Linked DNA regions of Cupriavidus necator. The protein of the gene in region 2 interacts with the protein of the main gene of each other region in a pairwise test. Links are inferred from orthologs where the notes say so. Each region holds a gene or a part of one and is shown on either strand. Other genes may lie near its edges.

Region 1 (7,813 bases), 280 kb from region 2 along the record:
GTACTTGGTCTCGCCGGCATCCAGCACGAAGCTGAGTGTCTTCTCGGTTTCGGTCGAGGCCGCCGCGACATACTTGCCAGCCGTGCGGTCCACGAAGAAGAAACCGCCGGGCTTGGATTCGCCAACGACCTGGCTATTCAGGCGGATATCCGGCTGGATGGCCGCCCCGAACATCGACGCCGAACGCAGGAAATAAATCCGACCCTCGCCCGGCTTCAGCGTGGGCATCGATGCCGCCATCTCGGCGTGCTTCACGCCCGAAGCGCATCCCGCCAGCAGCGATGACACCGCCAGTCCGGCGATCAGCATGCGCGCAACCCGTTTCATTCCGATTCTCCCAAGTTCAAAGGTACTGCTGTCGTTAGCGGGGAGTAGTTCTGCTCCCCAGGCAGATAGAAGCCCACCAGCGTCTTGTTGCGGACGACCAGGTAGGCCTCGTGAACATGGCGGCCCTCGATTGTGAGAATGGTGCCGATGGGGCGGTAGACATCGCCTTGCGGGAGGCGCCCGACCTGCGACCAGGTCGACCTGGCAGCGAGGTCTCGGGAATAGCCGGTGTCGAGCTTGACCTGCGCCGGCGCCAGAAGCTGGACGCGCTTGGCCGTGGCGGCTGGCTGCATGAGCTCCACCGTTGCCGGGGTGGTCGCGATCATCGGGGCGCAGGCGGAGAGTGCCAGGCCAAAGCCTGTGGCGAGCCACAGGCGGCGGGCGCGGAAAGAGAAGGAGGTCATGGCTGGATACGCTCGGGTGTATGGCTCGCAGCCTGAGCGGCTGCGAGCCACAGCAATTGCGCCAGTCGGCACGATGCGGCGCCATTGGCACTTTCCCTTGGCGCCGCCCAGGTTGTCTTCTGAGGCCAATTACGACACTGGGACAGACATGCTTAATACAAAGCGGCACCCTACAGGAGGAGGGTGCCGCGGGAATTCTCCAGCAAGCTGACACAAATGGAAATCGTCTCCAGCCGAGTTTGGGGTGCGGCTACGAAATTCCTCTCAATCCCCCTTGAAACCCGACGCCTTGATCACCGGCGTCCACCGTGCCGAAAGCGCGCTCGCATACCTGGCAACCTCATCAGCAGTGCCGCCCGGCAAGATGTCATAGCCAGCGCGCGCGAGCTTTTCGCGCACATCCGGCATGGCCAGCACCTTGCGCACGGCCTGATACCACTGCGTGGTCACGTCGGGCGGCGTGTTGGCGCGGACATAAAGCAGGTAGCGCGACGAGGTCACCAGGTTGGGGAAACCAGACTCCGCAAACGTAGGCACATCCGGCAAGGCATCAGCGCGCTTTTCCCCTGCCACGGCCAGCACGCGGAGCTTGCCGCCGCGATGCAGTTCGGTGAAGCTCGTGATGGCGTCCATGCCCGCCGCGACCTGGTTACCCATTATTTCCGTCACCATCGCCGCGCCACCGCGATACGGTACCAGCGTACTGCCGGTGCGCGACTGGCTGACGAACTCCACGGCAAGGAAATGCAGCAGCGAGCCAACCGTGCTGATGCCGATCGAATAGTCAGCCGGCTTGGCCCTGGCGGCCTTGACGAAGTCGGCCAGTGTCTTGATGGGTGAGCTGGCGCTGACTGCAATACCGAACTGGACGCCCGTCACATCGGTGATCGCCGTGAAGTCGGTGGCGGGGTTGAAGCGCATATTGCTGTAGATCAGCGGCCCGATGAACATCGGATCGACAGGTGCCAGCAGCACGGTGGTGCCGTCGGCCGGGGCGTTCTTCAGCATTTCGGCCGCCACGCGCGTCCCGGCACCGGGGCGGTTGTCGACGATGACGGTACGGCCCATGGCATCTTTCAGCTTCTCGGACAGCAGGCGGCCCATGTAGTCGGCCGGCCCTCCCGGCGGAAACGGCACGATGATGCGCGATACGGACTGCCCCCATACGGCCCTGGAGAGCAGGCCACCGGTACACAGAGCGGCGGCGGTGCCGGCCAGCATGGCGCGGCGCGACAGCCGTGGGGCGTAAGCAGGTTTGCGTTCGTTCATGGGAAGCTCCTGGGTCTAGATGCCGGTTTGCAGGTCGCTATAAGGGGTAAAACGCGCCGCGTCCTCAATGGCCTGGCCGGCTCGCAGCAACAGGTCTTCGCGGAAGCGCCATGCCATCAGCTGCACGCCGACCGGCACGCCGCCGGCCATGCCAGTCGGCACGGACAGCCCCGGCATGCCGAGCATCGCTGTTGCCAGCATGGGGCTCTGTGCGTCCAGCAAGGCCCGGTTCTCTTCGGGCGTGCGGGTATCCGCGTCTTGCACGCTCGGGCGCTGCCACGACACCGGCATCAGCACCAGCGGATACGTTTGCATGAACAGCGACCAGTTGCGTGCGATCGCCTGGCGTCGCGCCAGGGCATCGAGAAAGCCATCGCGGTCGGTCTCCTGCATCCCGTCCAGCATGTTGCGCTGGCTTTGCCGCATGGCGTCGTCGCCATGCTGGTCAACGCCTGCGATGATGTTGCGGCGGCTGTCGTCGACCGTCAGCGTGCGCCACAGCGCTGCCGCTTCCATGAAGTCAGGCAGCCTGGCTTCTTCGACGGCGTAGCCCGCTTGCTGCAGCCATTGCCCGGCACTGTCCAGCGCCGCGCTGACCGCGGGATCGACGGGAACGCCCGGACACCGCCGGAACAGCGCCACGCGTATCGGTCCCGGCGGCAGCGGCAGTTCCAGCGGCACCGGCACCCATGCCGGGTCGCGCCCGTCATAGCGGGCCATGGCGTGGTAGCCGAGCCGCAGGTCGGCAATGCTGCGCGCAAGCGGCCCCTGCACGGACATGAGTTGTGGCGTGATGCTGCGCTCGGCAGTGGCCGACGGGTTGTACGCGGGCACCCGCCCGGTCGTCGGCCGCAAGCCGACGACACCGCAGGCATAGGCCGGATAGCGAATGGAGCCGCCGATGTCATTGCCATGCGCCAGCGCCCCCATGCCGGAAGCGACCGCGGACGCGGCACCGCCGCTGGAGCCGCCGGGGGTGATATCCGCATCCCACGGGTTCAGCGTGCGCCCGTGCAGGCCGTTGTCGGTAAACCAGCGCGAGGAATAGGTAGCCGTATTGCTGCGCCCGACGATGATGGCCCCGGCACTACGCAGGTTCGCAACCACGGGGGCATCCTCACGCGCAATGTTGTGCTTCAGCGGGATCACGCCGTTGGTGGTGGCATGGCCGGCCTGGTCGACATTGATCTTGATCGTGACCGGCACGCCATGGAGCGGCCCCAGCTCTGCGCCCTCAGCGACCTGGCGGTCCGCGGCATCCGCGCTGGCCAGCGCCTCTTCTGCCAGCACCTCCGGCAACGCATTCAGGCGAGGGTTAAGGGCATCGATGCGGGCCAGCACGCTGGCCGTGACCTCGCGGCAGGAAATCTCGCGCCGCCGCACGGCATCGGCAATATCGACAGCGCTCCAGCGCCAAAGCAATTCAGCAGGTTTCACGTCAAGGCTCCCAGGATTCAGGCAATAGGAATCCCACCCGCCGTGTCGGATGCGACGATGGCGGTTGGGTGTGCAGAAAAAAGGGGGACGCTAGCGCGTCAGGGGATCAGTCGACCGGGCTCATCAGCAAGCTCCCGCGGTCCACGCGGGATTCGGCTTCCAGGGCCAGGGATTCGGCATGCTCCATGTGCTCCTGCATCAGGGCACGCGCACGCTCCGGGTCACGCGACCGGAAGGCTTCAATCAGCGCGTTGTGGCTGTGGAAGATCTCTTCATCAAAGTCGTCGAAATCATCCTGAGCATTCCGGACCACGATGACGCGGCGGATGATGTCGTTGAGCAGGCGGCAGAACAACGCCAGCATCGGGCTGCTGCAGGCATCGGCCAGGCGGTCGTGGAACAGCAGGTCGGCCTCGCGCCGCTCGTTCCAGTCCGTGCTGCCGCCATGTTCCGGGTGGCTCAGCCCGATCAGCGCTTCGAGATCGGCGATGTCGGCATCGGTCAGGCGCAAGGCGGCGTTGGCGGCCAGCTCCGGCTCAACCGCGCGGCGCAGGGCGTACAGCGTGACGATGTCGACCGACTGGAAGTACAGGAAGTTGGACACTGCCTCCAGGCATCGCTCATAAGGCGGCTGCGTCAGCGTGGCACCGCCGTTTGGCCCCGTGCTGACCTTGACCAGCCCCTGCGCCTGCAGCGAGGCAAGCGCCTCACGCACCGTCCCGCGTGCGACGCCCATCTGTTCGATCAACGCTGCTTCCTGTGGCAGCTTGTCTCCGACCTTCTGGTGCGTCTGCACGATCCAGCGCTTGATATCGTTGACCACCTGGTCCGAACGCTTCACGCGTTTGCTGCCCTCTATCTGCGGGGTCGGCTTGGAATCCATCGCTTCGTATTTATGATCATAATTACTATGATTATGGTGAAGGACTGGGCTTTTCCTATGCGGGTATTCCCGGCGAGACGGGTCAAGAGCTGCAACAAGTCGGGGGGAGGGTCGGACCCGCCGACATTCGCGCGATCCGCGCGCCCACCGGCGAACGAAATCCGTCGATTCGGCCCTTGGGCCTGGAGCGGCGCTTTGCGATGGCCTATACCTGACGCAAGCCAACCATCTTGATCACGAGGTATCCCATGCACCACGCCTTCCCGCCCAACGACGACCCCAACGCCATGGCCTACTGGCGCGCGCGCCGCATGGTGCACGCCCTGCGCGGCTGGTACATCCACCTGCTGGTCTACGCTGTCGTCAACGGCTGGCTGTGGTTCCGCTTCTTCTACTTTCCGTCGCCGCGGTGGTCGCATTACGCCGCCACCGGCTGGCCATGGCCGCTGACCACCACCCTGGCCTGGGGCCTGGCGCTGACCGTGCATGGGTTGCTGGTATGGATGCGGCTGTCGCGCCGCGGGCGTGACTGGGAACAGCGCAAGATCCAGGAATTCATGGATCGCAAGTGAATCCCTCAGCCGGCGGCGCAGTGGCGACGCCGACCGCCTTACATCTGCCGGAAGCGGTGCATGTAGGCGCGCGATACCGGCAGTTCGGCTTCGCTGTCACGCATCCGGACAAAGAGCCGCCCTGCCTCATCGCGGCGCGTTCCGGCCACGTATTCCATGTTGACGATGGACGAGCGGTGGATCTGCCAGAACACCTCGGGATCGAGGCCGGCGATCAACTCCGCCAGCGGCGTGCGGATCAGGTGCTCGCCATCGCGGGTATGCACGACCACGTACTTGTCGTCGCTCTGGAAGTACATCACTTCCTGGATCGGCACGTGGCTGGTGGTATTGCCACGGCTGGCGCGTACCCAGCGCAACTGGCCGCCGCTTTCCGCGCGCGGCTGGGCGCGTGTGAGCTGGCTGAGTAGCTGTGCCAGTTCCGGCAAAGGCGCCGCTTCCTGCAACGCCTTGCGCAGCCGCTCGATGGTGCGGCCGAGCCGTTCCTCGCTGACCGGCTTGACCAGGTAATCGACGGCCGCGCGCTCGAACGCATCGAGCGCGAATTCATCATAGGCCGTAACGAACACCAGCCGCGTATCGGTTTCAATCCCTTGCGCCACCTCCAGGCCGGACAGGCCGGGCATCTTGATGTCGAGGAAGGCTACGCTCGGCGACAACCGTGCGATGGCGTCGGCGGCTTCGATGCCGTTGGTCGCCTCGGCAACGATCTGCAGTTCTGGCCAATGGCGTTGCAGCTTGCTGCGCAGATATGCGCGCAGGTGCTCTTCGTCGTCGGCAATCAGGGCAGTGGGCGTCATGGGCGTCTCCGTTTCAGGATGCACGCGGCAGCGGGATTTCGATCAGCACGGCAGTGCCGGGCGAGCGTTCTTCAATCCGAACGTGGGCGTCACCGTCATACAGCACGGCCAGCCGTTCACGCAGGTTAGAAAGCCCGACGCCAGCGCCGGCCGAGGGACGAAAGCCCATGCCATCGTCCTCGATGGTCGCCAGCATGCGCGGGCCGCGCCGCTCCAGCCGGACCAGCAGCCGCCCGCCTTCGATCTTGGGCTCCAGCCCATGCTTGATCGCATTCTCGACCACGGGCTGCAGCAGCATCGGCGCCAGCGGCATCGATTCGAGTTCGGGGTCGACATCGACCGAGTAATGCAGCCGGTCCCCCATGCGGATCCGGATCAGCGCCAGATAGTCACGCAGCAGCTTCGCCTCCTGCGCCACTGTGCCTTGCGTGGCGCGGCTGGCTGCAAGCGATGCGCGCAGGTACGCGATGAAATGCTCCAGCATCAGCGTGGCCTTCTGCGGCGCGGGCTCGATCAGGCTGACCACGTTGGCCAGGGTGTTGAACAGGAAGTGCGGTTCGATCTGGGCCTGCAGCAGGCGCATGCGGGCTTCGACCAGCTGCTTCTCCGTCGACAGCGTGCGCACCTGTTCCTGCGCCATGTATTGCGCGATCTTGCGCTCTTCCCACTGCCGCCCGAGCAGGCCGACGCGACTCCACGTCATCACGCCGTGTATCGCCAGCCCGATACCCCAGCCCACGAGCGGCCCACCAGACCACGGCCGATGCGGCGATCCCACCAGATGGAAGCCGATCAGCAATGCATTGACCGCCACGTAGACCATGGCGTGCATATAGAAGAAACGCAGCGCGCGCACGCGGCGGCGGGCGTCTTCAAAGGCGCGCTGCTCGGGGGCGGATCGCCAGATGCGGGAGTCTGGGGGGTGCACGTGCGGGTGGCTGGGGGCGGAGATAGCGGGAGGTTACCACTGCGATCCGGGCTCTGATATGGGGGTGGCGGGAATCGACGGATCGGCGGCGCGTATCGCCGGAAAGCAGGCGCAGACTGCTTGGCAGTCCCCCGGAGCCGCCGGCTCGCCAGTGTCGCCAACCGGCAAATCACCAAAACTACCGAAATAGCCACCGTTACCGTTTTGTGCCTACAATTGCCGCATAACAAACCTGCCTGACCGCCGTCGCACCGGGTCCGCGACACCTACCGTGGTCAGCGCAGCTCCTGAACGGGCAATAAGAAGAGCAACAACGCATGGCCACGCTGATTCCCGCGCTGGGTTCGGTCACTTCGCGCATGACCAGTGGAGAGAGACGCTTCGCCGAGCGTCTGGAGACAAAGCTGGAGGACGACTACCTGTGCTGGTATGACGTCGCCATCGGAGAGAAAACCAGGCATCCGGATTTCATCGTCTTCCATCCCAGCCGGGGTCTGCTGGTGTTGGAGGTGAAAGACTGGAGGCTGGATACCATCCGGGAAATCGACCAGCGCGATGTCACGCTGCTGACGGATCGCGGGCTGGTGCGGGAGATGAATCCCCTCGAGCAAGCCCGCCAGTACATGTTCTATGTCACCAACCTGCTGCAGCGCGATCCGCAGTTGGTCTGGCCTGGCGGCTCGCTGAAAGGCAAACCCTTCTTTCCCTACGGCTGCGGCGTCGTCCTGTCCAACATCACGCGTGCCCAGTTCGACAAGACCAACCTCGGCGACGTCCTGCCGCCGCACCTGGTGATCTGCCAGGACGAGATGTACGAGTCGGTCGACGCGGAACACTTCCAGCAGCGCCTGTGGGAGATGTTCCCGGTCAAGTTCACCTTCAAGCTTTCCTTGCCGCAGATCGAGCGGATTCGCTGGCACCTGTTCCCGCAGATCCGCATGCCGGAGCAACGCGCGCTCTTCCCGGAGGAAGCCGCGGAGCCGCTGGATATGCCTGACATCCTTCGCGTCATGGATCTCCAGCAGGAGCAGCTGGCACGCAGCCTTGGCGAAGGCCACCGGGTCATTCATGGCGTCGCCGGCTCTGGCAAGACGATGATCCTCGGCTACCGGGCTGAGCATCTGGCAAAGATCGTCACACGGCCAGTGCTCGTGCTTTGCTACAACAAGACCCTCGCCGCCAAGCTGGCGGCG
Region 2 (10,608 bases):
CCCGGCGGCCAAGAACGACCCCCAGTCGCCGATTGCCGGCATGCCGATCCTGGAGGCCTACAAGGCCAAGACCATCATCGTCAACAAGCGCTCCATGGCCGCCGGCTACGCCGGGCTGGACAACGAGCTGTTCTACATGGACAAGACCATGATGGTGTTCGGCGACGCCAAGAAGGTGGTCGAGGATATGTTCAAGGCGGTCGACTAAGGCCGTCCGCGCGCCGCGCGCAGGCCCGGGCCATCCCGGCCCTGCCGCGGGCGCCTCCCGCCGCCGGCCCTGGCTGCAAGGCGTGCCTTGCAAGGCAGCCGTGGCGCGCTATACTGGCCTGCGAATGCGCACACTGGCTTGCCGCTTGCGCCACGCCCGTGCCGAACCACTGCGCCGAACCCCTGCCCGCCGCTCCATGACCTTCAACCCGCACGACAGGAACCTGTCGGTCTTCCATCACCCGGTCCTGACCGTCCTGGTCGATGACAGCAAGTCGTTCATCGACAGCCTGGCGTTCCAGATGGATGCCTCGCGCGCGGTGATCACCTTCACCGACCCGCGTGAAGCGCTGCAATGGATCCGCGAGGCCTATGCCACCCGCTTCCCGGGCTTCCTGCCGGTGCGCGTGACGCACGACGACCTCACCTTCCTGACCGAGCGGCGCACCGTGCAGCTCGACATCGACCGCATCTACCGCCAGATCCACGATTTCAAGCGCTTCCTGCAGCCGGGCGTGGTGGTGGTCGACTATTCGATGCCGCAGATGGACGGGCTGGAATTCTGCCAGGCGCTGCAGGACCTGCCCTGCAAGACCATCCTGCTGACCGGCACCGCCGACGAGAGCATCGCCGTGCAGGGCTTCAACCACGGGCTGATCGACCGCTACGTGAAGAAGCATGAAAGCAATATGGTCGAGCGGCTGGACCAGGAAATCGAGGCCATGCAGCAGGCGTACTTTGCCACGCTGTCGCGCACGCTGCGCGAGCTGCTGACGCGGCATTCCTTTTCGTTCCTGTCCGATCCGGCCATCACCGAGCGCGTGCGCCAGCTGATCGCGCGCTATGGCTTTGTCGAGTACTACCTGTACCCCAACCCGGCCGGCATCCTGCTGCTGACCGCGCAGGGCCACGCCACGCTGATGGTGATCGAGACCCGCGCCGGGCTGATGAGCCAGGTGGAATCGGCCGAGGCCTACGATGCCCCGGCGGCACTGATCGAAGGCCTGCGCGAAGGCCGGCTGGTGCCGTTCTTCTGGCCCGGCAACGGCATGTACACGCCGGCGTGCGTGGACTGGGAACAATACTGCCTGCCGGCCGAGCGCTGCGAAGGCAATGAAGAATTCATTTACGCGCTGTTCGACCTGCCGCGCCACCTGCTGCAGGAGCCGGTGGTCAGCCTGCAGGGCTTCCTGGCGGACTTCAGCCGCAATCCCGACGCACTGACGGGGCGCAAGCGCCCCTGACCCGGCGGCCCGGCGCCGTCAGTCAGCCTGCGGCGCCCGGTTGGCGCCGCGCACCATGTCGAAGCGGAACAGCCGGCATTCGATATTGCCGTTGTAGAGCGGCGTGCGGCGCGACTCCTTGAGCCGCAGCCGGCGCGGGAAGCCCATGTCGCCGGTAAACACCCACGCCTGCCAGCCCGCGAAATGCTGCTTGAGCGTGGTGGCGAAGGCACTGGCGAACTGGTTGGCGGCGGCCTCCTCCACCTCGTCGCGCGGCATCGCTTCCTCTGGCAGGCGGCGCTGGCCGCGCACCGCGATGCGCTCGCCGTACGGGGGATTCATCAACAGCAAACCCGGCTCATCAAAAGGCGGCTGCACGAAGCGCGCATCCACCTGCTTGGTGCGCGCCTCGCCCGGCAGGCCGGCACGCTCCCAGTTGGCGCGCGTGATCGCCAGCATGTCGGTGGAGATGTCCGAACCCACCACCTGCAGCTCATCGGCCGAGGCCAGCATGCGGGCGCGCTGCGCGTCCGACTTCAGCTTCTGCCAGGCCTTGGTGTCCATGCCCTTGAGCCATTCGAAGGCAAAGCTGCGGCTGCCGCCCGGCGCGATACCCAGCGCCACCTGCGCGGCCTCGATCAGGAAGGTGCCGCTGCCGCACATCGGGTCGTAGAAGGGCCGGAAGGTCTGGCCCGGCACCCAGCCCGCCAGGCGCAGGATGCCGGCGGCCAGGTTTTCCTTCAGCGGCGCCTCGCCCTTCTCGGTGCGCCAGCCGCGCTTGAACAGGGGCTCGCCGGTGGTGTCGAGGTACAGCGTGCAGTCACGCTCGGTCAGGTGGGCATAGATGCGCACATCCGGGCTGGCGGTATCGACGCTCGGGCGCACGCCCACACGCTCGCGCAGGGCATCGCAGACCCCGTCCTTGACCCGCAGCGCGGTGAAATTCAGGCTGCGCAGCGGCGACTTGTGCGAGGTGATGTCCACGCGCAGCGATTCATCGGGCGAAAACCACTGCTCCCAGCGCACGCCGCGTGCCAGCGTATAGATGTCGTCTTCATGCCGGTAGCCGCGCGCGGCCACGCGCATCAGCACCCGGCTGGCAATGCGCGAATGCAGGTTGACCGCATAGGCGGCGGCCATCTCGCCCGAGAAATTGACGCCGCCCGGCACCTCCTGGTGCACCGTGAACGGCGCCAGCGCGGCCATGCCCGGCATCGCGGCGATCTCGCGCAGTTCTTCGGCGAGCGCGCTCTCCAGGCCGCGCGGGCAAGGGGCAAAGAAGGCTTGGGTCATGTGTTGGGTTTCCTGCAAACAAAAACGTCCGCCGTAGCGGACGGGGATCTATCCGAAGCTTAGCTCAAGCCGCCGCCAGGGCGCGCTCGAGGAAATCCAGCCGGTCCTGGCCCCAGAAGGGCTGGCCGTCATGGACGTACCACGGCGCGCCGAACACGCCGGCCGAAATCGCGTCCTGGGTGTTCTGCGCATAGGCCGCCTGCACCGACTGCGCCTCGCTGGCCCTGAGCAGGCTGGCGCCGTCCAGGCCGGCCTCGTCGGCAATCTGCGCCAGCGTGGCGGCATCGGCGATATTGCGCTGCTGCGCCCACACTGCCGCGCCGATGGCGCCGGTCAGCTGCATCGCGCGGGCGGTGCCGTGCGCCAGCTGCGCCGCGATGATCAGCTTGCTGGCCGCGTCGCCCGATACCGGGAAGAACGTCGGCTGCAGATGCAGCGGCAGGCCCAGGAAGTCGCTCCAGCGCGCCAGCTCCACCAGGCGGTAGGCCTGGCGCTGGGGCGGGCGCTGCGACAGCGGCAGCCCGCCGGAGACGGAAAACACCTTGCCCAGGTCGCACGGCTTCAGGTTCACCTGCGCGCCATGGCGCTCGGCGATGGCGGCAAAGCGCGCATGGCCCAGGTAGACGTACGGCGACTGCGGCGTCAGGTAATAGTCAACCAGCTTGCTCATTTCGGTTCCGCTACAGGATTGGCAACAACAGACCGGGCGCCAGGCTCAGAACGGCTTGACGACCACCAGGATCACCACCGCCAGCAGCACCAGCACCGGCAGCTCATTGAACCAGCGATAAAACTTGTGCGAGCGCGTATTGCGCCCCGCCTCGAACTTGCGCAGCAACACGCCGCAGCCATGGTGGTAGCCGATCAGCACCAGCACCAGCGCCAGCTTGGCGTGCATCCAGCCCTGCCCCGCGCCGCGGCCGATGCCGTAGCCCAGGTACAGCCACAGACCGAACACCACCGCCGGCACCGCCAGCATGGTCATGAAGCGGAACAGCTTGCGCGCCATCAGCAACAGGCGCTGCGCGCTGGCGGCGTCGGTTTCCAGCGCCAGGTTGACGAAGATGCGCGGCAGGTAGAACAGGCCGGCGAACCACGAGACCACGAAGACGATATGCAGCGCTTTGACCCAGAGCATCGGCAGAGAGACGTTCGAGAACGATTGTTATTGTTGTTGGCGCGCGAGCGTCAGGTGCGGATCTCGCCGTGCCCGAATACCACGTACTTCAGCGAGGTCAGCCCTTCCAGCCCGACCGGGCCGCGTGCATGCAGCTTGTCGTTGGAGATGCCGATCTCCGCGCCCAGGCCATACTCGAAGCCATCGGCAAAGCGGGTCGAGGCATTGATCATCACGCTGGCCGAATCGACCTCGCGGATAAAGCGCATGCCCGCCGAGTAGTTCTCGGTGATGATCGAATCGGTATGGTGCGAACCGTATTCGTTGATATGGGCGATGGCGTCGTCGAGTCCGGCCACGGTCTTGATGGCGAGGATCGGCGCCAGGTATTCCAGGCGCCAGTCTTCCTCGGCGGCATCGACCAGGCCGGTAAAGCCGGCGGCTTCCAGCGTGGCGCGGGTGGCCGGACACACGCGCAGCTCGACGCCCTTCTCCTGGTAGATGCGGCACAGCGGCGGCAGCGCGGCGGCGGCGATGTCCTGCGACACCAGCAGCGTCTCCATGGTGTTGCACGGCGCATAGCGCTGCGTCTTGGCGTTGTCGCAGACGCGCACGGCCTTGTCCAGGTCGGCATCGGCGTCGATATAGACGTGGCAGATGCCGTCCAGGTGCTTGATCATCGGCACGCGCGCTTCTTCCATCAGCCGCGCGATCAGGCTCTTGCCGCCGCGCGGCACGATCACGTCGACGTATTCGGTCATGGTGATCAGCCGGCCCACGGCAGCGCGGTCAGTGGTCTCGATCACCTGCACCGCCTCGGACGGCAGGCCGGCCGCGGACAGGCCCTCGGCCACCAGCGCCGCCAGCGCGGTGTTGGATTCGATTGCTTCGGAGCCGCCGCGCAGGATGGTGGCGTTGCCCGACTTCAGGCACAGCGCCGCGGCGTCGATGGTCACGTTCGGGCGCGACTCGTAGATGATGCCGATCACGCCCAGCGGCACGCGCATCTGGCCGACCTGGATGCCGGTCGGGCGGAACTTCATGTTCGAGATCTCGCCGATCGGGTCGGCCAGCGCGGCGATCTGCCCCAGGCCCGCGGCCATGGTGGCGATGGCCTTGTCCGACAGCGTCAGGCGGTCGATGAAGGCGGCGTCCTGGCCGTTGGCGCGGGCGCGTTCAACGTCACGCGCGTTGACCGCCTTGAGCTTGTCGGCATCGCGGCGGATGGCCGCGGCGATGGTCAGCAGCGCGCGGTTCTTGTCGGCCGTGGAGGCACGCGCCATGGCGCGCGACGCGGCGCGGGCCTGGCGGCCGACGCGGTCCATGTATTGATTGAGGTCGAGCTCGTTCATGTCAGTGGCCCTGGGGTGGTGGCCGTCAGTGTGTTTTCCGTCCCCCCGCCGCACGCGGCGGGGGAAGCAAACCTGTGGAGTTGCGCGTTCAGCGCGCGATCATCAGGGCAAGCTGCTGCAGCCCGTCCCATGGTTCCGCCGGCAGCGGGCTGCCGCCCGGTGGCGGCAGGTCCGACAGGCCCTTGACCTGGCGGTCCAGCCGCGCCGCCAGTGCCAGCGCCGCTTCCAGCCTTGGCTGCGCCAGGCGCTGCGCGGCCTGCGGCACCAGCCGCTCGCGCGGGCCCCAGACGCGCAGTTCGCGCATCAGCACACCCGCCGGCTTGCCAGCCGCCAGCCCTTGCCGGACCTTGGATAATACGCGAATTTCCTCGGTCAGCGCCCACAGCACCAGCACCGTGGCCTCGCCCTCGCCGCGCAGCCCTTCGAGCATGCGCACCAGCCGCGGCACGTCGCCAGAGAGCATCGATTCAGACAGCTTGAACACGTCATAGCGGGCCACATTCAGCACCGCATCGTGCACCTGGTCGAAGGTGAGCTCGCCGGGCGGGTACAGCAGCCCCAGCTTCTGGATTTCCTGGTGCGCCGCCAGCAGGTTGCCCTCGACCTTGTCGGCGATGAACTGCAGCGCACGTCGGCCCGGCTCGCCGCCTTCGACGCGTTGCTGCTGCAGCGACAGCCGCTCGCCGACCCAGGCCGGCAGCCGGGTGCGGTCCACGGAGTCGACCTTGATCGACACGCCGGCGCCTTCCAGCGCCTGGAACCAGGCCGACTTGGACGCGGCAAAATCCAGCCGCGGCAGCGTCACCAGCAGCACCACGTCGGGCGACGGCTGGGCGGCCACGGCGCGCAGCGCCTCGCCGCCGTCCTTGCCGGGCTTGCCCGACGGGATGCGGAGTTCAACGATCTTGCGGTCGCCAAAGAGCGACATCGACTGCTGCGCCTCGACTAGCTGGCCCCAGTGGAAGCCGCGCTCGGCCACCAGCACGTCGCGCTCGGAGAAGCCGGCTTCGCGCGCCGCGGCGCGCAGGCGGTCGACGGCTTCCAGCACCAGCAGGTGTTCGTCGCCATGTACCACGTACAGCGGTGCCAGGCCCTTGGCCTTGGCCTGCCTCAGGTGCGCGTCGAGCCCGTCGAGCTTGAGCTGCATGCCGTGATCAGATGGCCTTGACGGCGGCCAGCCGGCGCATCAGCTGCTGCACGATATCGCGCTGCATGTCGCGGTACAGCTGCTGCTCTTCGTAGTCCTTGGCCAGCGTGTTGGCTTCGTTGTAGGTCAGGTCGCGGGTCAGCACCAGCTGCGACGGCGCGATCAGTTCATTGCCGGCGGGGTCGCGCAGGCGGAAGGTGAAACGCTGCGTCAGGCGGTATTCACGCACCACGCCCTCGGTCGTGATCGACAGGATCGACTTGGTGCGGGTGTCCTGCAGCACGTCCAGCAGGGCGTCGGCCTCTTTCTGGTCGGCTACCACCTGGGTGTCGGAACCGCCGCGGATGGCGCGGCGCAGGTCCGCGCCCATCAGCGAATTGGCCGGAATCCCGATATAGAGCCGCTTGAAGGCGAAATCCGCGTTGCCGCGCATGTGGAAGCCGCAACCGGCCAGCAGGCCCGTTGCCGGCACTGCCAGCATTGCCGCGAGCACCTTGCGGCGCCCCATGTTCAGTCGCTTCATTCTTGGCGATTCCTTGTCAGGTTCCGGGGCCAGCTTACAACACCACGTTGACCAGGCGGCCGGGTACCACCACGATCTTCTTCGGCGCCTTGCCCTCGGCAAACTTGGCCACGGTCTCGCTGGCGGCGGCGGTTGCCTCGATCGCGGCGCGGTCGGCTTCGGCGGGCACGGTGATGCTGCCGCGCACCTTGCCGTTGATCTGCAGCACCAGTTCGATCTCGCTGCGCACCAGCGCGGCTTCATCGACCTGCGGCCACGGCGCGTCGAGCAGGTCGCCGGCTTCGGCGGCGTAGCCCAGCTGGTCCCACAGGCCGTGGGTGACGTGCGGCACCACCGGGTACAGCACGCGCAGCAGGATGCCGAAGCACTCGCGGCGCGCGGCCGGCGAAGCCGTCTTGGCGTCGTCCAGCGCGTTCAGCATCTTCATCGTGGCGGACACCACGGTGTTGTACTGGATGCGCTGGTAGTCGTAGTTGGCCTGCTTGAGCACGCCGTGGATCTCGCGGCGCAGGTCGGCGTCATCGGCAGTCGGCTTGCCGCCGGCGCCGTCGCGGATGGCCGCGGCATTGGCATAGCCGTAGTTCCACACGCGGCGCAGGAAGCGCGAGGCGCCCTCGACGCCCGAGCCGCTCCACTCAAGCTGCTGCTCCGGCGGCGCGGCGAACATCACGAACAGGCGCGCGGTGTCGGCGCCGTACTGGTCGATCAGCGCCTGCGGATCGATGCCGTTGTTCTTGGACTTCGACATCTTCTCGACGCCGCCGATCACCACCGGCTGGCCGTCGGCGATCAGCGTGGCGCCTACCGGGCGGCCGCGCTCGTCGGTGCGCAGGTCGACCTCGGCCGGGTTGTACCAGTGCTTCTTGCCCGACGCGTCTTCACGGTAGTAGGTCTCGTTGAGCACCATGCCCTGCGTCAGCAGGTTGGTGAAGGGCTCGTCGAACTTGACCAGGCCCAGGTCGCGCATGACCTTGGTCCAGAAGCGTGCGTACAGCAGGTGCAGGATCGCGTGCTCGATGCCGCCGATGTACTGGTCCATCGGCATCCAGTAATCGTTGCGCGCATCGACCATGGTGGCCGCATCCGGGCAGGTATAGCGCATGTAGTACCAGCACGAGTCGATGAAGGTATCCATCGTGTCGGTCTCGCGGCGCGCCGGCTTGCCGCACGACGGGCAGGTGCACTGCAGGAAGCGCGCATCCTTGGCCAGCGGGTTGCCGGTGCCGTCCGGCACCAGGTCTTCGGGCAGCACCACCGGCAGGTCTTTCTCAGGGACCGGCACCACGCCGCAGCTGTCGCAGTGGATCAGCGGGATCGGCGTGCCCCAGTAGCGCTGGCGCGAGATGCCCCAGTCGCGCAGGCGCCAGGTCACCTTCTTCTCACCCAGGCCCTTGGCGCCCAGGTCGGCGGCAATGGCTTCGACCGCGGCCTGGTAGCCGAGGCCATCGTACTTGCCGCTGTGGATGCAGGTGCCCTGCTCCTTGTCGCCGTACCATTCCTGCCAGGCTTCGGTCGAGTACGGCTGGCCCTTCACGTCAATGACTTGCCTGATCGGCAGCTTGTACTTGAGCGCGAAGGCGAAGTCGCGCTCGTCGTGCGCGGGCACGCCCATCACGGCGCCGTCGCCGTAGCTCATCAGCACGTAGTTGCCGACCCACACGTCGACCTTCTCGCCGGTCAGCGGGTGCACCACTTGCAGGCCGGTCGGCATGCCCTTCTTCTCCATGGTCGCCATGTCGGCTTCCATGACCGAGCCGTGCTTGCATTCGTCGATAAAGGCAGCCAGTTCGGGGTTGTTCAGCGCGGCATGGGTGGCCAGCGGGTGCTCGGCGGCGACCGCGCAGAAGGTCACGCCCATGATGGTGTCGGCGCGCGTGGTGAACACGTACAGCTTGCCGTCATTGATCGGCTTGCCGTCCTCGCCGGGGATGTCGTGCGGGAACGCAAAGCGCACGCCCACGCTCTTGCCGATCCAGTTCTGCTGCATCACCTTGACGCGCTCGGGCCAGCCCAGCTGGTCCAGGTCGCCCAGCAGTTCCTCCGCATACTCGGTGATGCGCAGGTAGTACATCGGGATCTCGCGCTTTTCCACCACCGCGCCGGAGCGCCAGCCGCGGCCGTCGATGACCTGCTCGTTGGCCAGCACGGTCTGGTCGACCGGATCCCAGTTGACAGTGCCGGTCTTGCGGTAGGCGATGCCCTTTTCCAGCATCTTCAGGAACAGCCACTGGTTCCAGCGGTAGTAGTCCGGGCTGCAGGTGGCGACCTCGCGCGACCAGTCGATCGCCAGGCCCATCGACTGCATCTGCTTCTTCATGTAAGCGATGTTGTCGTAGGTCCAGGCCGCCGGCGCCACGCCGTTGTTCAGCGCGGCGTTCTCGGCCGGCATGCCGAAGGCGTCCCAGCCCATCGGCATCAGCACGTTGTTGCCGTTCATGCGCAGGTAGCGCGCCATCACGTCGTTGATGGTGTAGTTCCGCACGTGGCCCATGTGCAGCTTGCCCGACGGATACGGCAGCATCGAGCAGGCGTAGAACTTGGGCTTTTCCTTGCCGTCGGCCCCGGCCGCATGCTCCGACACGCGATAGGCGTCGATGGCTTGCCAGTGCTGCTGGGCGGCTTGTTCAACGGCGGAAGGAAGGTATTTGTCTTGCATGGTCGGGACAGCAGTCAGGACAACGTTTGCGCGGCAACTGGCCTGCCGGCATCCGGGGGAATCGTTGGAATGAGAGCAGCGGGCGCGCCGCTTGCGCGGCGCCCGCCGGGCGTGCAATGCGAAAGAAGACGATTATAACCGTGGCGGCAGGCCAGTTTCGGCCCTGCGCGCCCCGCGGCGCCTTACTTCAGGCCCAGCACGTCCTGCATGTCGAACAGGCCGTTGGGCTTGTCGGCGAGGAAACGGGCGGCGCGCACGGCACCGTCGGCATACGACTGGCGGCTGGAAGACTTGTGGCTGATCTCGATGCGCTCGCCGATGCCGGCGAACATCACGGTGTGGTCGCCGACGATATCGCCGCCGCGCACGGTGGCAAAACCGATCGAGTTGGGATTGCGCTCGCCGGTGTGGCCTTCGCGGGCATAGACGGCACAGGTCTTGAGGTCGCGGCCAAGCGCATCGGCAATCACTTCACCCATCTTCAGCGCGGTGCCCGACGGGGCATCGACCTTAAAGCGGTGATGCGCCTCGATCACTTCGATATCATAGCCAGTCGACAGCAGCCTGGCGGCCACTTCCAGCAGCTTGAAGGTGGCGTTGACACCGACGCTGAAGTTGGCGGCGAAGACGATCCCGATCGACCTGGCGGCCTCGGCCAACGCGGCCTTGCCGGCCTCGTCGAAGCCAGTGGTGCCGATCACCATCTTCACGCCCAGCTTCTTCGCCGCGGCCACGTGGGCCAGCGTGCCTTCGGGACGGGTGAAATCGATCAGGCAGTCCGCGCCGGCCAGCACCGCTTCCACATCGGAACTGATCGCCACACCGGTCTGCCGGCCCAGCAGCAGGCCCGCATCCTGGCCCAGCGCCGGCGAGCCCGGCACGTCGAGCGCGCCCGCGAGGCTCACGCCCTCGGTGTTCAGCACTTGTTCGATCAGCATGCGGCCCATGCGGCCCGATGCGCCTGCAATGGCGATGTTCATGGTGTCTGGCTCAGCGGAATATGCGCAATGCGCGGAAAGTGATCGAGCCGGCCATGCCTGACCGGCCCGGAAAACTGGTGGCGCGCCGCTGCCGGCGCGCCGTGCGGCCG
Region 3 (10,609 bases), 970 kb from region 2 along the record:
GCCGAGGCCGCCGCCAGCGCCACGCGCCAGCTGGCGAGGTTGGCGATCGCCACCAGGAACAGCGGCGCCGCCGCCCAGCCCAGGTTGCCGGAAATGCCGTGAACCGAAAACGCGTGTCCCAGCCGGGGCTGCGACACATGCTTGTTCAGCAGCGTGAAGTCGGCCGGGTGGAATACGCCATTGCCCAGCCCCGCCACGGCCGCGCCGAACAGCAGCGCGGCGTAGCCGGAACTGGTCGACAGCAGCAAGGCCGCGGCGCCCAGGAAGGCCAGCCCGGCAAACAGCACCGGCCGCGCGCCGAAGCGGTCGACCACAAAGCCGGACGCGGTCTGCACCACCGCCGAGACCGCGAAGAACACCGTCATCAGCAGGCCCAGCTCGGCATAGCTCAGGCCGAATTCCGCCTTGATCCATGGGAACAGCGGAGCCAGCAGCAGGTGGTAGAAGTGGGAGACCCCGTGAGCCAGGCCAACCAGCCCGATCACCTGGGCGTCATGACGAAGAGGGTTGCGCGTGGGATCGAGTGCGGCGGTGGACATGGCGCTGGTGGCAGGGGCTATGCGGCAGGACGGAAGGCGGCAGCCCAAAAAAATACGGGCCGAAGCCCGCATCATAGAGGAAAACCCCTGTCCTCTGCAGCCAGGTGGCGGCCACGCCTCCCGCCAACCGCGCTTACATCTGCTTGAACAGGTGCGCGTACTGTCGCGCCACCGGCAGCAGTTCAGGACGGTCGCGCAGCCGCAGCGACAGCCGTCCCAGCGACTGGTTGACCGCGCTGGCCACGCAGGTGATGTTGACCACGGTGCCGCGGTGCACCTGCCAGAAGCGCTCCGGGTCCAGCTGCTGGGTCAGCTCGCGCAGGCTGGTGCGGATCAGCGCTTCGCCGGCGCCGGAGACCACGTTGACGTACTTGTCGGTGGCCTCCAGGTAGATGACTTCGTCCACGGGGATGATGCGCACCTCCTGCCCCACCAGTGCCTTGATAAAGCGCAGGTACTGCCGCTGCGGCGCACCGCCCGGGCCTGGCGTGGCGTGCTCCAGCGATTCCAGCCGCGCCAGCAGCTGGCCAAGCCGGTCCGTCTCCGCGATCGAGGCTTCGGCCTCGGTGTCTTCATCGTCGGCGGGGCCGGCCAGGCGGTCCTTCAGACGCTGCACCGTGGCCTCAAGCCGTTCGCGCTGGACCGGCTTGAGCACATAGTCCACCGCGGCGCGCTCGAACGCCTCCAGCGCGAACTGGTCGTATGCGGTCACGAAGACCACCAGTGGCGGGGTGTCGAATTCGATCAGTTCGCGCGCCACGTCCATGCCGCTCATGCCCGGCATGCGGATATCCAGGAAGGCCACGCGCGGCTGGTGCTCGCGCGCCGCCGCCAGCGCGGCCACGCCGTCGTGGACCACGGAAACGATACGGGCCTCGGGCCACAGCGACATCAGTTCGGATTCCAGCACGCGCGCCAGCAGCGCTTCGTCGTCGGCGATCAGAAGGGTCGGGGTCATGGGGGCGTTGGGGTGGTGGATGGGTCCTGGCGTTGTCAGCGGCACCGCCACGGGCGGTGCCAGCCGTTCGTCTTGTCAGGCTTGCTGGCAGGCGGGGCGCCTCAGAGCCGTTGCATGGCTGGGGCCGATACTGGCATGCCCTCCGGCACGCTGGTGACTGTCTGGGTCAGGGTGGGCGCTTCGGCCGGGCGCTCCAGCGGCAGCGTCAGCCGCACCACCACGCCGCGCGGGGTGTTCTCCTCCATCTGCATGGAGGCCGCCGCGCCAAAGATGCGCGCCAGCCGCTCGCGCACATGGGTGATGCCCAGGCCCGAGCCCTTGCCCGAGGCATGACCGAAGCCCACGCCGGTATCGGCGATGATGACCTGCACCGCATTGTCGCCGGCCGCACGCGCCGACAGCCGGATATGGCCGCCGATCATGCAGGGCTCGATGCCGTGCGTGACCGCGTTTTCCACCAGCGGCTGGATCAGCATGGGCGGGATCTCCACCTTCGCCAGTTCGCGCGGCAGGTCGATGTCGAACGAGAGCCGCTGGCCGAAGCGCATGCCCTGGATGTCCAGGTAGCTGCGCAGCAGCTCGAACTCCTGCCGCAGCGTGCATTGCTCGGCGCGGGTATGCGCCAGCGACATGCGCAGGAAGCCGATCAGGCGCTGCAGCAGCTGGCGCGCGGCGGGCGGGTCGGTGGCGATCAGCCCGTCGAGGTTGGCCAGCGAGTTGAACAGGAAATGCGGCTCGATCTGCGCCTGCAGCGCCATCAGCTGTGCGCGCACCAGCTGCTTTTCGGCTTCCTCGCGCTGCAGGGCGTCCAGCGCGGCCTGGCGCTCCAGGGATGCGAGCTTCTCGCGCGACCAGTAGAAATAGATCATCGAGGCCGCGGCCAGCATGCCCACCACCAGGCACATGCGCAGCATGCCGCCGGCTTCGTCCGCCGACTTGGGCGGCAGGTCCAGCGCCACGCGCGTGGCCCAGCTGCCGAACACCACGCCCGCGGGCACCGCGGCGGCGGCCAGCAGCAGGAAGGGCCAGCGGCGCGGCCGGTCGTTCCACCAGATCACCACGCGCGGAATGTCGATCAGCACCCAGATCGACAAGCCGATCAGCTGGCTGTAGACAAAGTTGTGCCACAGGCTGCCGCCGGTCTGGAAGCCGTAGTTCAGGCTGATGGCGATCACCGAGTTCATGCACAGCACGAACAGCAGGTCGCGGCCGAGGATATTGAGCCGGGAGGGGATGGCGGTGGCGACGTTGGAGAAGCAGCGGTCCATGGCGTTCATGTTAGCGCGGACTGAGCCTGGCGCAACGGGAATGTGATGAGGCGGGCAGCGCGGGCCACCTCAGCCACCCTGCCCGGCACGCCGGCCGGCCAGCGCGCGCCACCATTGGCCGGACAGCACATAGCGCGGGAAGGTGATCCACTGCTCGGCCAGGATGCGGCCGGCGATGTCCGCCGGCCCGGCAAAGGGTTCCGGCGCGTGGGCTTCCAGCCGGTGCCCCCGGCCCTGCAGGGCCATCGACATGCCCATGCACACCAGCCCCAGCGCCACCGCCGGCAGGCTCAGGCGCAACAGGCCGTAGAGGCCCAGCACGGTGCCGGCCATGAACATCGGCACGGCCACGATATGCAGCAGCAGGTTGCGGGGATGCTGGTGGTTGCGGGCATAGCCGCGCCACTGCCAGCGCAGCAGCGGTTCGTCGTCGCGCATGATCGTCTCTGTCTCCCTTGTCCGGCCCTTGCAGACCGGCGGCCGCGCGCAAACTTTGTTGCACTGCGGTACACGTACGGCGCTCGCCGGATGGCAAGCCGCGGGCACGTGCAAGGAATGTACCCCTCACCCGGGCACGAAGAAAGTCTCTTGCGACGAACGGCGGGCACGGGGCGCGAACGGCACCGTGCCGGGGCGGACGGCGGCTGTCAGGCAGCGCCCGGGTGCCCCCTGCGCCGCCTGGCGATGGCCACAGCCAGGCCGGAATCAGGCCGCCAGGGCCTGGCGCTCCTGCTCGGACAGCGCGCTGCTGACGGTGTCGGGCGACAGGTGCGGCGCGAACATGTTGATAAAGGCGTGCGCATAGCCGCGCAGGTAGGCGCCCCGCCGCACCGCCACGCTGGTGGTGTTGGGCGCGAACAGGTGGTCGGCCGAGATCCGCACCAGGCCGGAATCCTTGCGCTCGTCATAGGCCATCGAGGCAATGATGCCCACGCCCAGGTCCAGTTCGGCGTAGGTCTTGATCACGTCGGCATCCAGCGCGGTCAGCACGATCTCCGGCTGCAGGCCGGCCTCGGCAAAGGCGCTGTCGATCTTGCGGCGGCCGGTGAAGCCGGCGTCATAGGTGATGAGCTGGAAGCCGGCCACGTCTTCGAGCGTGGGCTCGGGCAGGCGCGTGAGCGGATGGCCGGGCGAGACCACCAGCACGTGCTGCCAACTGTAGGCCTCGAACGAGGTCAGCCCGGCCTCGGTGGCCAGGGCCTCGGTGGCGATGCCGATATCGGCCTGCCCCGTCAGCAGCAGCTCAACGATATGCGTGGGCGACGCCTCCTGCAGTGCCAGCGTCACATGCGGGTATTCGCGGCGGAAGGCCTGCACCACGCGCGGCAGTGCATAGCGTGCCTGGGTGTGGGTGGTGGCAACGGTCAGGCGGCCGGTATGGCGGCCGGCGTATTCGTCGCCGGCCTGGCGCAGGTTCTCGGCCTCCAGCAGCAGGCGTTCGACGATGCGCACGATCTCGCGCCCGGGCTCGGTCAGGCCGGTCAGGCGTTTGCCGTAGCGCTCGAAGATCTCCACGCCCAGTTCTTCTTCCAGCTCGCGGATCTGGCGCGACACGCCGGGCTGCGAGGTGTAGAGCGCGTTGGCGACTTCGGTCAGGTTGAACTGGCGGCGCACCGCCTCGCGGATCGATCGGAGTTGCTGGAAGTTCATGACGTCGCCTTTTCTTGTTGGGTGGACGTGGTACGCGGTTGCGTGAACACGCGCAGCTGGCGCGGGCGCACCGCGAGCAGTTCGCCTTCGCGGAAGCCCGCATGGCGGAAGCGCTCCAGCGGCAGCGCGACTTCAATCACGTCCTGGTTGTCTTCACGTTCAAGTTCAAGCTGCGCCACCGGGCCCAGCGTCAGCGCGCGGCGCAGCGTCACGGCAATGCCGTCGGCGCCGGGCGAATAGCGTTCCAGGTCGAGGTCATGGGGGCGCACATAGGCCACCGCGTCGCCGGCGGTCTCATGGCCGCTGCCGACCACCGGCAGCACCGCTTCACCGGTATGCAGCAGGCCGCCGCTCTCGCCCACTTCCAGCCGGCCGTGGAAGAGGTTCACGTTGCCGAGGAAGCCGAACACGAAGGGCGTGGCCGGATGGTTGTAGACGGCCTCGGGCGAGCCGTACTGCTCCACGTGGCCGCGGTTCATCAGCACCACCTGGTCGGCCACTTCCAGCGCCTCTTCCTGGTCATGGGTGACGAACACGCTGGTCACGTGCAGTTCATCGTGCAGGCGGCGCAGCCAGCGGCGCAGTTCTTTGCGCACCTTGGCGTCGAGCGCGCCGAACGGTTCGTCCAGCAGCAGCACGCGCGGCTCCACCGCCAGGGCGCGCGCCAGCGCGATACGCTGGCGCTGACCGCCGGAGAGCTGCGACGGGTAGCGGTCGGCCAGCCAGTCGAGTTGCACCAGTTCCAGCAGCGAACGCACCTTGTCGCGGATCTGCGCTTCGCTCGGGCGCTCGGCGCGCGGCTTGACGCGCAGGCCGAAGGCCACGTTCTCGAACACGCTCATATGCTTGAACAGCGCGTAGTGCTGGAACACAAAGCCCACCTGGCGCTGGCGCACATGCTGGTCCGAGGCATCGCGCCCGGCCAGCACGATCTGGCCCGCATCGGCGCGCTCCAGGCCGGCGATGATGCGCAACAGCGTGGTCTTGCCGCAGCCGGACGGCCCCAGCAGCGCGGTCAGCTCGCCTTCGTCGAAATCGAGCGAGACGTTGTCCAGCGCGACAAAGTCGCCAAAGCGCTTCTCTACGTTCTTGACCTGGATGCTCATGATGCTTGTCCTTGCAAACTTGCCAGCGGCCGCTCTGGTGCAGCCTCTTCGGTTTCCTTGCGGGCGCGCAATTCCACCAGCGTCTTGATGCCGAGCGTGACCAGCGCCAGCAGCGTCAGCAGCGAAGCCACCGCAAAGGCCGCCGCGAAGTTGTACTCGTTGTAGAGGATCTCAACATGCAGCGGCATGGTGTTGGTCAGCCCGCGGATATGGCCCGATACCACCGAGACCGCACCGAACTCGCCCATCGCCCGCGCATTGCACAGGATCACGCCATACAGCAGGCCCCAGCGGATATTGGGCAGCGTGATATGGCGGAAGGTCTGCCAGCCCGAGGCGCCCAGCACGATCGCGGCCTCTTCCTCTTCACTGCCCTGCGCCTGCATCAGCGGGATCAGCTCGCGCGCAACAAAGGGGAAGGTCACGAAGATGGTGGCCAGCACGATGCCCGGCACCGCGAACATGATCTTGATGTCGTGCGCTTCCAGCCACGGTCCCAGCCAGCCCTGCGCACCGAACAGCAGCACGTAGACCAGGCCGGAAATCACCGGCGACACCGAGAACGGCAGGTCGATCAGCGTGATCAGCAGGTTCTTGCCGCGGAAGTCGAACTTGGCGATGGCCCAGGCCGCCGCCACGCCGAACACCACGTTCAGCGGCACCGCGATCGCCGCCACCGTCAGCGTGAGCTGGATCGCGGCGAGTGCGTCGGGTTCGATCAACGCTTCCCAGTAGGTCTGCACGCCCTTGCGCAAGGCTTCATAGAACACCGAAGCCAGCGGCACGAACAGGAACAGCGTGAGGAACAGCACCGCCACCGTGATCAGCGTGTAGCGTACCCACGGCGCTTCGCCGGTAGCGTCAAACCTGTGATGGGCCTGGGCGTTGGCTTGCCCGCCCAGGCGTCCCGCAACTGCGCCGGCCATGTCAGAACTCCTTGCCCGTGGCGGGCGCTTCAGGTGCCAGCGCGGCGCGCACACCGGATTGATGGCGGCGCGTCCAGGCCTGCAGCAGGTTGATCAGCAGCAGCAGCCCGAAGGAAATCACCAGCATCACCACCGCCACCGCGGTGGCGCCGGCGTAGTCGTATTGCTCCAGCTTGGAATAGATCATCAGCGGCGCGATCTCGGACACCATCGGCATGTTGCCGGAGATAAAGACCACCGAGCCGTACTCGCCGGTGGCGCGCGCGAACGATAGCGCAAACCCCGTCAGCAGCGCCGGCAGGATGGCGGGCAGGATCACGCGCTGGAAAGTCTGCAGGCGGTTGGCGCCGAGGCTGGAAGCGGCCTCCTCCAGCTCCTGCTCAACATCCTCCAGCACCGGCTGCACCGTGCGCACCACGAACGGCAGGCCGATAAAGGTCAGCGCCACCACCACGCCCAGCGGCGTAAACGCGACCTTGATGCCAAGCGGCTCGAGATAGCGGCCGATCCAGCCATTACCGGCAAACAGCGCCGTCAGCGCGATACCGGCCACCGCAGTGGGCAGCGCGAACGGCAGGTCCACCAGCGCGTCGATCAGGCGCTTGCCCGGGAAGCGGTAGCGCACCAGCACCCAGGCAACCACCAGCCCGAACACCGTATTGACGATGGCCGCCACCAGCGACGCGCCAAAGCTCAGCTGCAGCGACGCCACCACGCGCGGCGCCGTGACCGAGGTCCAGAACGCGTCCCACGTCATCGTGAAGGTCTTCAGGAACGTGGCCGACAGCGGGATCAGGACGATCAGCGTCAGGTAGAACAACGTGAAGCCCAGCGACAGGCCGAAGCCGGGCAGCACCGTAAAACGCTGCCTGGACGGCCTGCGCGGCGCGCGCGCGGCGCCGGAATCAGGGGCGCGAGGGGCGGCTGGCGGCGTGTCCGCGAGGGAAATGGATGGAGGCATGTCGTCTCGTCTGTGAGCGGTGCGCCGCCGGACCATGATGGCTGGCCCCGGCGGGCCGTTCTTTATGACGCCAGCGCATATTGCGCCGGCCTACGAGACAGATTCTGCAGAGTCATCCTTATAAACAGAACGAATCTTTATGAATTTTCTTAGACGGTTTAGATATAAGGGATAGTAGACACTACCTCGATGCCCGACTCCCAGGCGCCGGATGATTCACTTATGGAGCCGGTATCGCCTGCCTGCGCGATACGCTGGATCAGGGTATCGAGCAGCGCGAGGCCTTCAGGCCACTCGCCCAGTGCGGAATCGGCATTGATGTGGCCCAGGCTGCCCGCATCGACCAGTTCACTGCCCCACAGCGTGCCCCAGCTGAAAGCGGTGCGCTGCGGCATCCAGGGGTCGTTGCGGCTGGCGACCAGGATGGTCGGGAACGGCAGCCGGTAGGTCGGCAGCAGCGCCGCCACGCCAAATTTGTCCGGATCTGCCGGCGCCACCAGCAATGCGCCGGCAATGCCGACCGGATCCAGCGCCGCCTGGCGCAACGACGCCAGGCAGCCGAAGCTGTGCGCCACCAGCACCGCGCCGCGCGCGGCCACGCGCTGGGCGCGCATCACGCCTTCGGAGACGCGCTCGGCCCACAGCGGCAGGCTGGGGCGCGACCAGTCGTGCTGCTCCACCCGCTGCCAGTCGGGGAAGCGCTGCTCCCAGCGGCTCTGCCAGTGTCCCGGGCCGCTGCCGTGCAGCCCCGGTACAGTCAGCACCTGCAGGTGCCGCGGAATGTCCAGGCGCGTGCCATGGCCGCCGGATAGCCGGTTCGCTTGGGTCATACCACCTCCTTGTCCAATGCATGCGCGGCGCTCGCCAGGCCTGTGCGCAGCCCTGCCGCACTGACCGGCGCGCCGGCGAAGGCGCCCTGCCCCAGGCCGATGCCCGCGGCCTGCAGGCGCTCGACGCTTTCGGCGTTCTGCAGGCGCCGCCCGATCAGCGTTACGCCGGCGTTGGCCGCGCTGGCACGCAGGCCCGACAGCTGGCGGTCGGTCCAGGTGCGGCGCATGTCCAGCTTGAGCCAGTCCGGCAACGCGTGCGCCATCAGCGCACCGGCTTCCGCCGGATCCGACGCCTGCAGGCTTACCGCGAAGCCGTTGCGCCGATAGTTGCCAACGACATGCAATAGCAATGCCAGGTCGTCATTGGCGCTGGCCGGCACCTGGATCACAAAGCGCTCCAGCGGCAGCCCCAGCGACTGCAATGCGCGCCGGAAGGCAGCGCCGTGGTCGTCGGTGACGGCGGCCAGCAGCCGGTTATGCACGTTCAGCACCAGCTTGTGCTCGCCCTCGGCGGCAAAGTAGTTGATGGCATGCAGCAGGCGCGAAAGCCGGTCCAGCGACACCAGGCTGTTGTCGTCGGCCGCCATCGCAAACAGCTTCCATGCCGCCAGGCCCACGCCGTCCTCTGCGTAGGTGTGGATCGAACCTTCATGCGCCACCACCTGCCGGTCTGCCAGCGTCACCAGCGGCTCGAACGCGCTGGTCAGCGAGCAGTTGAAGAACTGGCCCTGCACCTGCCCGCGCGCGTCGCGCCACAATTGCCGGTCAGCCAGAGGCTGGCGCGGCAGCGATTCCAGATAACGTTGGAGCGCAGGCACTGCGCCCGCGGGTTCATGCACGCCTGGCATGGCATTCCTTGGGTTGACCGGGCCCCTCGGCCCCTTGGTCGGATTAGTGATGACGGGCGCGCCATGCGCCCTCTGTGCGGTCGCACCGCATCGGCCTGCCTGCTCATGATAGGAGGTCAGCGCGCGCGAGCGAATGAAGATTACGGCCTGTCGATATGCGCGGCGCACATTGCCGCGGGTGGCACGGTCACGCTGCCCAGCTCACGTTCAGCGGCGCGGTCGTGGCGGCCGGGTCGGCATGCGCACCTGCATGCGACGGTACCTGCGCCTGCGGCGCTTGCCGCATCACCCGCTTCAGCACCGCGGCCTCCAGCTGCGCAAAGCCCGCCGCGCCGCGTTCGCGCGGGCGCGCCAGCGCCACGCGCTCATCCATGGCAATGCGGCCGTCCTCGATCAGCACGATGCGGTCGGCCAGCGCCACTGCCTCCGACACATCGTGCGTAACCAGCAGCGCCGTGAAGCCAAGGCGGCGCCACAGCGATTCGATCAGCCCCTGCATCTCGATGCGCGTGAGCGCGTCCAGCGCGCCCAGCGGTTCATCCAGCAGCAACAACTGCGGGTGGTGAACCAGCGCGCGCGCCAGGGCCACGCGCTGGCGCTGGCCGCCGGAAAGCCGCGCGGGCCACTCCCTGGCGCGGTCGGCCAGGCCCACCTGCGCCAGCACATCGGCGGCTTCACCGCGGCGTGTGCGCGGCAGGCCCAGCGCGACGTTGTCCAGCACGCGCTTCCACGGCAGCAGCCTTGCGTCCTGGAACATCACGCGCACGTCGGCGTGCCGCGCGCGGCCTTTCGCCGCGGATTCACCGTCGACGGTGATACTGCCGCCATCGGCTGCTTCCAGTCCCGCCACCAGCCGCAGCAGCGTGCTCTTGCCGCAGCCGCTGCGCCCGACAATCGCCAGGAACTCGCCCGGCGCCACGTCCAGCGCCACGTTGTGCAGCACTTCGCGGCCGTCATAGCGCTTGACCACCTGGCGCACGTGCAGCGCCACGCCACCTGCCTTGCGCGGCGCCTCTGCCGCCGGCTGTGCCGCCTCGCGGCGCGCGAGGCCCGCTTCCAGTTCCACCAGCGCAGCCTGCTCTACCGGATACATCTGCATCTCGATCTCCTTGCTTGATTGGGACGACGGGCCGGTCAGGCCGCGGCGTAGCCCGGATGCCAGCGCAGCCAGTAGCGCTCCAGCCCGCGCGACAGCCAGTCGGCCAGCTTGCCCAGCAGCGCATAGAGCAGGATGCCCACCAGCACCACGTCGGTTTGCAGGAACTCACGCGCGTTCATGGTCATGTAGCCGATGCCCGATTGCGCGGAGATGGTCTCCGCCACGATCAGCACCACCCACATCAACCCGAGCGCGAAACGCACGCCTACCAGGATGCCCGGTAGCGCGCCGGGCAGGATGACCTCGCGGTACAGCTGCCAGCCGGACAGGCCGTAGCTGCGCGCCATCTCCACCAGCCCCGTATCGACCGAGCGGATGCCGTGATACGTGTTCAGGTAGACCGGGAAGAACACGCCCAGCGACA

What was found.
Region 1: the proteins of I6H87_RS10150 (region 2) and I6H87_RS08865 interact in binary tests that used the Escherichia coli proteins (3 or more experiments, as listed by UniProt). The link is inferred for Cupriavidus necator from one-to-one orthologs.
Region 3: the proteins of I6H87_RS10150 (region 2) and I6H87_RS14670 interact in binary tests that used the Escherichia coli proteins (3 or more experiments, as listed by UniProt). The link is inferred for Cupriavidus necator from one-to-one orthologs.

What each region holds. Positions count from the first base shown.
Region 1 is NZ_CP066018.1:1,893,587-1,901,399, reverse strand. The notes cover bases 3,812-6,756. They hold I6H87_RS08865 (LytR/AlgR family response regulator transcription factor), read right to left. Parts: upstream 5,693-6,756; coding sequence 4,931-5,692; downstream 3,812-4,930. Other genes in these bases: I6H87_RS08860 (sensor histidine kinase), read right to left, coding at 5,706-6,548; I6H87_RS08870 (2TM domain-containing protein), read left to right, coding at 4,569-4,892; I6H87_RS08875 (FadR/GntR family transcriptional regulator), read right to left, coding at 3,812-4,278. In the rest of the region: I6H87_RS08895 (DUF2846 domain-containing protein), read right to left, coding at 1-327; I6H87_RS08890 (hypothetical protein), read right to left, coding at 324-731; I6H87_RS08885 (Bug family tripartite tricarboxylate transporter substrate binding protein), read right to left, coding at 996-1,952; I6H87_RS08880 (amidase family protein), read right to left, coding at 2,016-3,437; more of I6H87_RS08875, read right to left, coding at 3,544-3,811; I6H87_RS08855 (DEAD/DEAH box helicase), read left to right, coding at 6,938-7,813. UniProt on the Escherichia coli protein: Member of the two-component regulatory system BtsS/BtsR, which is part of a nutrient-sensing regulatory network composed of BtsS/BtsR, the low-affinity pyruvate signaling system YpdA/YpdB and their respective target proteins, BtsT and YhjX.
Region 2 is NZ_CP066018.1:2,165,087-2,175,694, reverse strand. What follows is about bases 3,053-6,051. They hold I6H87_RS10150 (glutamate-5-semialdehyde dehydrogenase), read right to left. Parts: upstream 5,193-6,051; coding sequence 3,912-5,192; downstream 3,053-3,911. Other genes in these bases: holA (DNA polymerase III subunit delta), read right to left, coding at 5,281-6,051; I6H87_RS10155 (CopD family protein), read right to left, coding at 3,439-3,861; I6H87_RS10160 (2-hydroxychromene-2-carboxylate isomerase), read right to left, coding at 3,053-3,393. Outside these bases: I6H87_RS10175 (NAD(P)(+) transhydrogenase (Re/Si-specific) subunit beta), read left to right, coding at 1-208; I6H87_RS10170 (response regulator), read left to right, coding at 405-1,451; I6H87_RS10165 (THUMP domain-containing class I SAM-dependent RNA methyltransferase), read right to left, coding at 1,470-2,723; more of I6H87_RS10160, read right to left, coding at 2,788-3,052; more of holA, read right to left, coding at 6,052-6,339; I6H87_RS10140 (LPS-assembly lipoprotein LptE), read right to left, coding at 6,347-6,862; leuS (leucine--tRNA ligase), read right to left, coding at 6,897-9,518; dapB (4-hydroxy-tetrahydrodipicolinate reductase), read right to left, coding at 9,701-10,498. UniProt on the Escherichia coli protein: Catalyzes the NADPH-dependent reduction of L-glutamate 5-phosphate into L-glutamate 5-semialdehyde and phosphate. The product spontaneously undergoes cyclization to form 1-pyrroline-5-carboxylate.
Region 3 is NZ_CP066018.1:3,130,531-3,141,139, reverse strand. Bases 3,467-6,466 are described here. They hold I6H87_RS14670 (sulfate/molybdate ABC transporter ATP-binding protein), read right to left. Parts: upstream 5,522-6,466; coding sequence 4,412-5,521; downstream 3,467-4,411. Other genes in these bases: cysT (sulfate ABC transporter permease subunit CysT), read right to left, coding at 6,449-6,466; cysW (sulfate ABC transporter permease subunit CysW), read right to left, coding at 5,518-6,447; I6H87_RS14675 (CysB family HTH-type transcriptional regulator), read right to left, coding at 3,471-4,415. In the rest of the region: I6H87_RS14695 (MFS transporter), read right to left, coding at 1-539; I6H87_RS14690 (LytR/AlgR family response regulator transcription factor), read right to left, coding at 673-1,497; I6H87_RS14685 (sensor histidine kinase), read right to left, coding at 1,599-2,774; I6H87_RS14680 (DUF962 domain-containing protein), read right to left, coding at 2,835-3,203; more of cysT, read right to left, coding at 6,467-7,408; I6H87_RS14655 (RBBP9/YdeN family alpha/beta hydrolase), read right to left, coding at 7,567-8,238; I6H87_RS14650 (EAL domain-containing protein), read right to left, coding at 8,235-9,086; I6H87_RS14645 (ATP-binding cassette domain-containing protein), read right to left, coding at 9,274-10,185; aliphatic sulfonate ABC transporter permease SsuC, read right to left, coding at 10,221-10,609. UniProt on the Escherichia coli protein: Part of the ABC transporter complex CysAWTP involved in sulfate/thiosulfate import. Responsible for energy coupling to the transport system.